DNA from 2 places in the Streptomyces sp. NBC_00829 genome. Region 1 is predicted to be linked to the other one. Evidence: riboswitches for the same ligand, from Rfam matches in the RefSeq annotation. Region 1 holds a riboswitch; the other holds the start of a gene.
What was found. A riboswitch is a leader RNA that binds a small molecule or an ion and turns the genes downstream of it on or off. The one in region 1 is predicted to bind S-adenosylmethionine.
Positions count from the first base shown of each region.

Region 2: linked by a shared signal. The riboswitch ahead of thrC (threonine synthase) and the one ahead of OG293_RS26875 (aminotransferase class V-fold PLP-dependent enzyme) in region 1 are both predicted to bind S-adenosylmethionine.

Region 1 covers NZ_CP108867.1:6,049,982-6,054,389, reverse strand. The annotation lists gene OG293_RS26885 (rhomboid family intramembrane serine protease) at 1-395, shown strand, start outside; gene OG293_RS26880 (Lrp/AsnC family transcriptional regulator) at 392-673, shown strand; gene OG293_RS26875 (aminotransferase class V-fold PLP-dependent enzyme) at 793-2,211, opposite strand; SAM riboswitch class IV at 2,417-2,534, opposite strand; gene trpD (anthranilate phosphoribosyltransferase) at 2,632-3,696, opposite strand; gene OG293_RS26865 (cytochrome bc complex cytochrome b subunit) at 3,823-4,408, opposite strand, start outside.
Region 2 covers NZ_CP108867.1:4,411,139-4,415,546, forward strand. The annotation lists gene OG293_RS19425 (trehalose-6-phosphate synthase) at 1-1,180, opposite strand, end outside; gene OG293_RS19430 (hypothetical protein) at 1,234-1,446, opposite strand; gene OG293_RS19435 (glucosyl-3-phosphoglycerate synthase) at 1,485-2,423, opposite strand; SAM riboswitch class I at 2,557-2,684, shown strand; gene thrC (threonine synthase) at 2,702-3,985, shown strand; gene OG293_RS19445 (MoaD/ThiS family protein) at 4,019-4,294, shown strand.

The DNA.
Region 1 (4,408 bases):
TTCAGTTCGCCCTGTTCTATCTGGGCTGCGGCTACCTCGCGCTGCTCGCCTACGCGGCGGCCAACGCCGACTCCGAGCAGACCCTGGTGGGAGCGTCAGGGGCCATCTCGGGCGTGCTCGGCGCGTTCCTCTACCTCTTCCCGAAGGCACGGGTCACCAGTCTCTTCCCGTTCCTCTTCTTCCTGCCGCTGCGCTTCCCCGCCTGGATCGTCCTGATCTTCTGGTTCGTCCTGCAGTGGCTGGCGGCCCAGGGGGCGGGCAGCGGGCCCGGAGTCGCCTACCTCGCGCACCTCGTGGGATTCGGGGCAGGCTTTCTCTTCGCCTGGGGACGATGCGGACGTGGTACTAGAGTGAAGGCGCAAACAGGGGCCACCGAGGGAGAACACCAACCGTGATCACCGCGATCGTGCTCATCAAGACCAGCGTGGACCGCATCCCCGAGATCGCGGAGTCCATCGCGGCGCTGGACAGCGTCAGCGAGGTCTTCTCGGTCACCGGTACATACGACCTGATCGCGATGGTGCGGGTGGCCAGGCACGATGATCTGGCGGACGTCATCCCGGGCCGCATCAGCAAGATCCAGGGTGTCGAGGGGACGGACACACATGTCGCGTTCCGCACCTACTCCCAGCACGATCTGGAGGCTGCATTCGCGATCGGCCTCGACGCGTAGCACCCCTCCGACCCGTAGCGCCTCTGCGACACGTAGCACCCCTCCCTTATCGCCGCGCGCCCGCGGCAGCACGCGGGCCCGCGCCGTCGCGGCGCGGGCCCGGTGACAGGACGCGGGAATCAGACCGCCGGGACGCAGCGGCCGTCCTCCGTGTGGTAGTTCCACCTCGCGCCGTCGGTGACCAGCTCCTTCACCGCCCCGACGAAACGCTCCACGTGCTCATCGGGCGTACCCGCGCCGAAGCTGACCCGGATCGCGTTCAGTGACCGCTCGCCCGGCTCGGCCTCCGGGGCGCCGCACTCGCCCGGGTCCTGCGGGTCGGTGCCGAGCAGCGTGCGGACCAGCGGGTGGGCGCAGAACAGGCCGTCGCGGACCCCGATGCCGTACTCCGCCGACAGGGCCGCCGCGAAGTGCGAGCTGTTCCAGCCCTCGACGACGAAGGAGATGACGCCGACTCTCGGGGCGTCATCGCCGAAGAGGGAGAGGACCTTCACCTGGGGGACCTCGGCGAGGCCCGCGCGGACCTTCGCCACCAGCTGCTGCTCACGGGCGACGAGCCGGTCGAAGCCGGCCTCGGTGAGCGCCTTGCAGGCGGAGGCGATGGAGTGGACGCCGATGACGTTCGGCGAGCCGGCCTCGTGACGGGCGGCCGTGGTGTGCCACTCGACGTCCACACCGCCGTCCGTACGACGGGCCACCTTCCGCGACGCCCCGCCGCCCGCCAGGTACGGCTCCGCTGCCTGCAGCCAGTCCGCGCGGCCGGCGAGCACGCCCGAGCCGAACGGCGCGTACAGCTTGTGCCCTGAGAAAGCGACCCAGTCCACGTCGAGGTCGCGCACGGAGACAGGGTGGTGCGGCGCGAGCTGTGCCGCGTCGAGGACGATCCGCGCGCCGTGCGCGTGGGCCGCCGCCGCGAGCTCCTTCACCGGCCACAGCTCGCCGGTGACGTTGGACGCGCCGGTCACGCAGACCAGGGCGGGACCGTGGGGTTCACGGCCGGCCAGCGCCCGCTCCAGCGTGGCGACGGCCTCGGCCGGGTCACGCGGCGCGTCCAGGTAGGTGACCTGCGCGCCGCGCCACGGCAGCAGCGAGGCGTGGTGCTCGGTCTCGAAGACGAAGACCCGGCAGTCGGCGGGGAGGGCCGCGGCGAGCAGGTTCAGGGAGTCGGTGGTGGAACGGGTGAAGACGACCTGGTCGCCGTCGCGGCAGTCGAGGAACTCGTGGACCGTCACACGGCTGTTCTCGAACAGGTCGGTGGACAGCTGCGAGAGGTAGCCCGCACCGCGGTGCACGCTGCCGTAGTACGGCGCGTAGGCGGCGACGTCGTCCCACACCCGCTGGAGGGCGGGCGCGCTCGCGGCGTAGTCGAGCGCGGCGTAGGTGACCTCACCGCCGGTGACGAGCGGCACGGTCACATCGCGGCCGAGCACCGGCAGCGGGGCCGCGCAGAGAGGGTCTTCGGACTCGGGGGCCGCGGCGGAGGAGGAAACGACGGGGGCGGAGGCGATGGGTGCGGCGGTGTTCGAGCGTGCGGACATGGCGGTATCTCCCGGCAGGACAAACAGAATGGCTTCGGCAGACCCGTGGGCACGGCGACTCAACGGCCGCACACCGCACGGGGGTTGCCTCGAACGCACGGCGGTGGCCGCACGGAGGCGTACTGAAGAAGGGGCTGAGAAGCCCTATCGCATTCGCTTGCTCACGAGACTGCTCCCTTGAGGACCAGGACCCCAGGGCTGCAGGGGTCCGCGCTTGCCGCGGACCTCGCTGCCCACGGCCTGGTCTTCACCCGGGGCACCCCGCCACGGACGGAGGGTTGCCGGACAGCGAGCCGGGGCCGTAATCGCTGTCACTCATGACCTTGGTGAGCATCCTGCCATAGGTCCCACGGTGTGCAAGGCGAGGTCCAGTTCCTGAGACAGAAACCACACCACGCCTTGCCTCACACCTCAGAAACCTCAGGCGTTGCTGACGGCGACCCATCGCTCAAGCGCGGCTCTGGCCGCACCCGAGTCGATCGCCCGGGCCGCCCGGGCGATGCCCGCGGCGAGCTGTTCGTTCAGCGTGCCGTCGGTCGGCTCCAGCGCAGCCAGTGCCGCCGCGGAGTTCAGCAGCACCGCGTCCCGTACGGGCCCGGTCTCGCCGCTCAGCAGCCGGCGGGCCACATCCGCGTTGAAGGACGCGTCCGCGCCCCTGAGGGCTTCCACCGGCACCAGGTCGATGCCGATGTCCCTCGGGTCGAACGCCTCCTCGCGCACCGCGCCGTCCCGGACCACCCACACCTTGGACGTGGCCGTCGTCGTCAGCTCGTCCAGGCCGTCGTCGCCCCGGAAGACCAGGGCCGACGAGCCGCGCTCGGCCAGCACCCCGGCCATGATCGGCGCCATCCTCGCGTCCGCAACACCGGTGGCCTGGGCCTTGACCTGGGCCGGATTGGTGAGCGGGCCGAGGAAGTTGAACGTGGTGCGGATGCCGAGCTCCTTGCGGGCGGCGGCCACATGCCGCAGCGCCGGGTGGAACTTCACCGCGAAGCAGAAGGTGATGCCCGCCTCCTCGGCGACCTCGGCAACGCGCTTCGGCGTCAGCTCCAGATTGACGCCGAGCTTCTCCAGCACGTCGGAGGCACCGCTCGCCGACGACGCGGCGCGGTTGCCGTGCTTGACGACCTTCGCGCCGGTCCCCGCGACCACGATCGCGGACATCGTCGAGATGTTCACCGTCTTCGCGCCGTCGCCGCCCGTGCCGACGATGTCGACACTGGGCCCGGGGACCGAGATCAGGTTCGCGTGGGCGTACATCGTCCGTACGAGACCGGAGATCTCCTCGACCGTCTCGCCCTTGGCGCGCAGCGCGACCGCGAAGCCGGCGATCTGGGCGTTCGTCGCCTCGCCGCTGAGGATGCGGTCCATCGCCCACGCGGTGGAGTGGGCGCTCTGGTCCCGGTTGTCGAGGAGGGCGTTCAGCACACCGGGCCAGGAGAGGTCCGCCACGCTGTCGCCGCCAACCGGGGTCACAACGTTCATGGTCCGCTCCAGGGTCCACAGCCGATAAGGGATGGGTCCCACCCTATCCAGCGCGGCGGACGGCGAAGAGCCCCGTCCGACGAATGGACGGGGCTCCCGCTGTGGCGACCTCGGAGGTCGGAAGGATCAGTGGTGGCCGTGGCCGCTGGTGATCTTCTTGAACTCCTCGCTGGTGGGCTTGGGAATCTGGTTCGCCTCGCCGTAGTAGCTCTTGCTCAGCTTCGCCTTCAGCTTCTGGATGCGGCCGATCTTGCGCTCGACGCCGTTCTCGTCGACCGTCGGGCCGATCTCAAGCGGCTCGTACTGCTCGTGCGCCGTGAGCTGGAACAGGTCACCCTGGCTGAGCGGCTCGTGGACCTCGACGAACTCACCGTGCGGCAGGCGCTTGATGATGCCGCTCTCGCGACCGTGCAGCACCTTGTCCCTGTCGCGCCGCTGCAGACCCAGGCAGATCCGCTTGGTGATGATGAAGGCGATGACCGGTCCGATGAAGAAGAAGATCCGGACGAACCAGGTGATCGCGTTGATCGAGAGGTGGAAGTGGGTGGCCCAGAGGTCGTTTCCACCACCGATCAGCAGGATGAAGTACCAGGTCAGCCAGGCCACACCGAACGCGGTACGCGTCGGGGCGTTGCGCGGGCGGTCCAGGATGTGGTGCTCGCGCTTGTCCCCGGTGACCCAGGACTCGATGAACGGGTAGACCGCGATCGCC
Region 2 (4,408 bases), 1.6 Mb from region 1:
CCAGGGCGCAGCCGTTGTCCGAGACGACCGGGATCTCCTTGGCGACGAGGTTCATGCCGTCCCGGATCGGGTTGACGAGGGCGACGTCCGCGAGCCGGTACGCGGCGAGCGAGCGCGCGAAGTCGTCCTTCACATGGAGGACGACCGGGCTCCAACCCTCGGTGCCGTAGGTGGAGTTGATCTCGTCGGCGACCCGCTGGACCTCCGCGGTGTAGTCGCGGTAGACGGCCAGGTCCTGCCGGGAGGGGTAGGCGAAGGCGACATGGACGACTCGCTCGCGCCACTCGGGACGGGTTTCCAGCAGATGCCGGTAGGCGAGCAGCCCGCGCACGATGTTCTTGGACAGCTCGGTGCGGTCCACGCGGACGATCGACTTCCGGCCGGGGCCGATCTGCTCCCGGAGTACGGCCATCCGCTCCTCCACGTCCGGCCGGTGCGACCGCTCCCGCAGGAAGTCCGCGTCGGCGCCGAGCCCGTGCACCCCGATCCGGGTGCCGGAGGGGATACCCGGGCCCAGCACGGCGTGGCAGCAGTCGGTGAAGGTGTCCGCCCAGCGCCGGGTGAGGAACGCGGCCCGGTCGCCGCCGAGGATTCCGCCGAGGAGCTGGGCGGCGATGTCGTCGGGCAGCATCCGGAAGTACTCGGCGGGGGCCCACGGGGTGTGCGAGAAGTGGCCGATGCGCAGGTCGGGGCGGTGGGCGCGGAGCATGCGGGGCACCAGCGCCAGGTGGTAGTCCTGCACCAGCACATCGGCGCCGGGTGCGGCCTCCTCGGCGAGCGCGTCCGCGAAGGCGCGGTTGTACGCCTCGTACGACGCCCACTGCCGGCGGAACTCCGCGTCGAAGACCGGCTCCAGCGGGGTCTGGTAGAGCATGTGGTGGACGAACCACAGCACCGAGTTCGCGATGCCGTTGTACGCCTCGGCGAACACGTCGGGGTCGATGTCGAGCATCCGCACCCCCGGCTCGCCGACCCCGCGCCGCACGGCCTCGCGGTCGCCGTCGCTCAGCGCGGCGCACACCCACAGCGACCGCGCGCCGGAGCCGATGGCGGAGAGTCCTGAGACGACCCCGCCCCCGCCGCGGCGGGCGTCGAGCGTCCCGTCCTGGTGATGTGTGTACGAGACCGGACCGCGGTTGGACGCGACCAGTACTTCGGCGGCGGGCTGCTCGGAGACCATGTGCCGGTACCTAGCCCGTCCTCAAATCGTTCAAACGTGAGTACGGCATGAGGTCAATGGTCCCGGCGACTGCGCACGGCCGCAATCGCGACCACTCCGGCCGCGGTCAGGCTGAAGGCCAGGCCGCCCAGCAGCCACAGGAGCTCGGCTCCATGGCCGGGCTGCTGCGCGGGGGCGGCGGCGGCCATCGCCCGCTCCTGTGTGAGCGGGCCCGTGACCATGGTGGCGAGGACCGTCAGGACACCAAGAAATCTTCCCCAGTTCATACAGAGGGAATGTAGGCAAAATGCCGGGATCATCATGTTTATGCGGCGTGACGCGCCGCATACTCACCGATCTCGCGCATCGGCGGACGCTCCTCCGTGTCCACCGGATGGGTCCGCGGTACGAACCCCTGCTCGCCCCGCTCGAACTGCGTGAGCGCCGGACGCACCAAATGCCCCCTGGAGAGCCGGAGTTGGGCCGTACGGTAGATCGCCGCGGCCATCCGGCCCAGTGCCTGCCCGTCCTGATGGCGGTGCTTGCGCGTCCCGACGTCCACCTGTGCCAGCGCGTCCAGGCCCACCGTGTGCAGCGTGTCGACGAGCAGACCCAGCTCCACCCCGTACCCGACGGGGAAGGGGAGCCGCTCCAGGAGCGAGCGCCGCGCCGCGTACTCCCCGCCCAGCGGCTGGACGAACCCGGCCAGCTGCGGCCAGTGCAGATTGAGCAGCGGGCGGGCCACCAGCTCGGTCACCCGGCCGCCCTGACCCGGCGTGTCACCCAGGGGCCGGTCGTACATCGCCTTGACGAACTGCACCTCGGGGTCGGTCAGCAGCGGGCCCACGATCCCGGAGACGAAGTCCGCGGAGAAGTCCCTGAGGTCCGCGTCGACGAAGCAGACGACGTCGCCGCTCGTCACCAGGAGTGACCGCCACAGGACCTCGCCCTTGCCGTGGACGGCCGGAATCCGTGGCAGGATCGCGTCCCGGTGCACCACCCGCGCGCCGGCCGCGGCGGCCACCTCGGCCGTGCGGTCGCGGGAGCCCGAGTCGACGACGACCAGCTCGTCGACGAGCTGGACGGTCTCCATCAGCTCGCGCCGGATCACGGTGACGATGTCGCCGACGGTCGACTCCTCGTCGAGCGCGGGCAGGACGACACTGACGGTCGTACCGCGCTTCGCGGCCACCAGCCGGCCGAGCGAGCGGTCGGCTGCCGACCAGGAACGCCTGGTCAGCCAGCGCTCCACCTCTTCCAGCACGCTCATTACTCCCTGGCTCGTGATCCATCTCGCGGTTCGGACGACTATCTCAACCGTTCCCGCCTTCGGTTACAGTCTTGAACAACGCGGATGACCGTCGCATGCCGGGGTCATCACGCCGACAATCGAATACCGCTCATCCAGAGGGGCAGAGGGAACGGCCCGTTGAAGCCCCGGCAACCCTCCCGCCGACCGCGAGGTCACGGTGGGGAAGGTGCCAATTCCGTCTCGTGGCGAAATGCGTCACGGGGAAGATGAGGAGAAAGGGCCTCGCCACCATGGCTGTGCAGACTGTCGCAAGCACCACTCCCGTGAACCTCGGTCCCGCCGCGGCGCTCTCGTGCCGCGAGTGCGGAGAGCGTTTCGACCTCGGCCCGATCTTCGCCTGCGCCTTGTGTTTCGGGCCGCTCGAAGTCGCGTACGACCTGCCGAGCGGCGACCCCGAGGCGCTGAAGAAGCGGATCGAAGCGGGTCCGAACAACATCTGGCGGTACGCCCCGCTGCTGCCCGTCCCCGCCGACGTGGCCGAGAAGCCGAACATCAACCCCGGCTTCACCAAGCTCGTGCAGGCCGACAACCTCGCCCGTGAGCTCGGCGTCACCGGCGGCCTGTACATCAAGGACGACTCCGGCAACCCGACGCACTCCTTCAAGGACCGCGTCGTCGCCATCGCCGTCGAGGCCGCGCGCGCCTTCGGCTTCACCACCCTGTCCTGCTCGTCCACCGGCAATCTCGCGGGCGCGGTCGGCGCCGCCGCCGCGCGGGCCGGCTTCCGCTCCTGTGTGTTCATCCCGCACGACCTGGAGCAGGGCAAGGTCGTCATGGCCGCGGTGTACGGGGGCGAGCTCGTCGGCATCGAGGGCAACTACGACGACGTCAACCGCTTCTGCTCCGAGCTCATCGGCGACCCGCTCGGCGAGGGCTGGGGCTTCGTCAACGTCAACCTCCGCCCGTACTACGGCGAGGGCTCCAAGACGCTGGCGTACGAGATCTGCGAGCAGCTCGGCTGGCGGCTGCCCGACCAGATCGTCATCCCAATCGCCTCGGGCTCGCAGCTCACGAAGATCGACAAGGGTCTGCAGGAGCTGATCAGGCTCGGCCTGGTCGAGGACAAGCCGTACAAGATCTTCGGCGCCCAGGCCGAGGGCTGCTCCCCGGTGTCGGCGGCCTTCAAGGCCGGGCACGACGTGGTGCGCCCGCAGAAGCCGGACACCATCGCCAAGTCGCTGGCGATCGGCAACCCGGCCGACGGTCCGTATGTGCTCGACATCGCCCGCCGCACCGGCGGTGCGGTCGAGGACGTCAACGACGAGCAGATCGTGGACGCGATCAAGCTGCTCGCCCGTACGGAGGGCATCTTCGCCGAGACCGCGGGCGGTGTGACCGTCGGCGTGACGAAGAAGCTGATCGAAGAGGGTGTGCTCGACCCGGCGCTCACCACCGTCGTCCTCAACACGGGTGACGGCCTCAAGACGCTCGACGCGGTGGCGCCGACGACCGGCCCGAGCGCGACGATCCGCCCGAGCCTGGACGCGTTCCGCGACGCCGGCCTGGCAGGCTGACCCGAGATCCGAGACTCAAGGAAGGCACGCACCATGAGCGTCAACGTCCGCATCCCCACCATCCTCCGCACGTACACGGGCGGGCAGGCCCAGGTCCCGGCGGAGGGCGCGACGCTCTCCGAGGTGATCGCCGACCTGGAGAAGAACCACACCGGCATCGCCGCGCGCGTCCTGGACGACCAGGGCAAGCTGCGCCGCTTCGTGAACGTGTACGTCAATGACGACGACGTCCGATTCGAGCAGGGGCTGGCGACGGCGACCCCGGACGGCGCAGGCGTGTCGATCATCCCCGCCGTCGCGGGCGGCTGAGCTACGCGGTGTTATCAGAATTGCCCCCTCCGCAAGAGAAGCGGAGGGGGCAATTCTGTATGGTTGAGCGCGGTACAGTTGGGGAAGCCCCCTCCGCTGCTTGTGCCGAGCGCA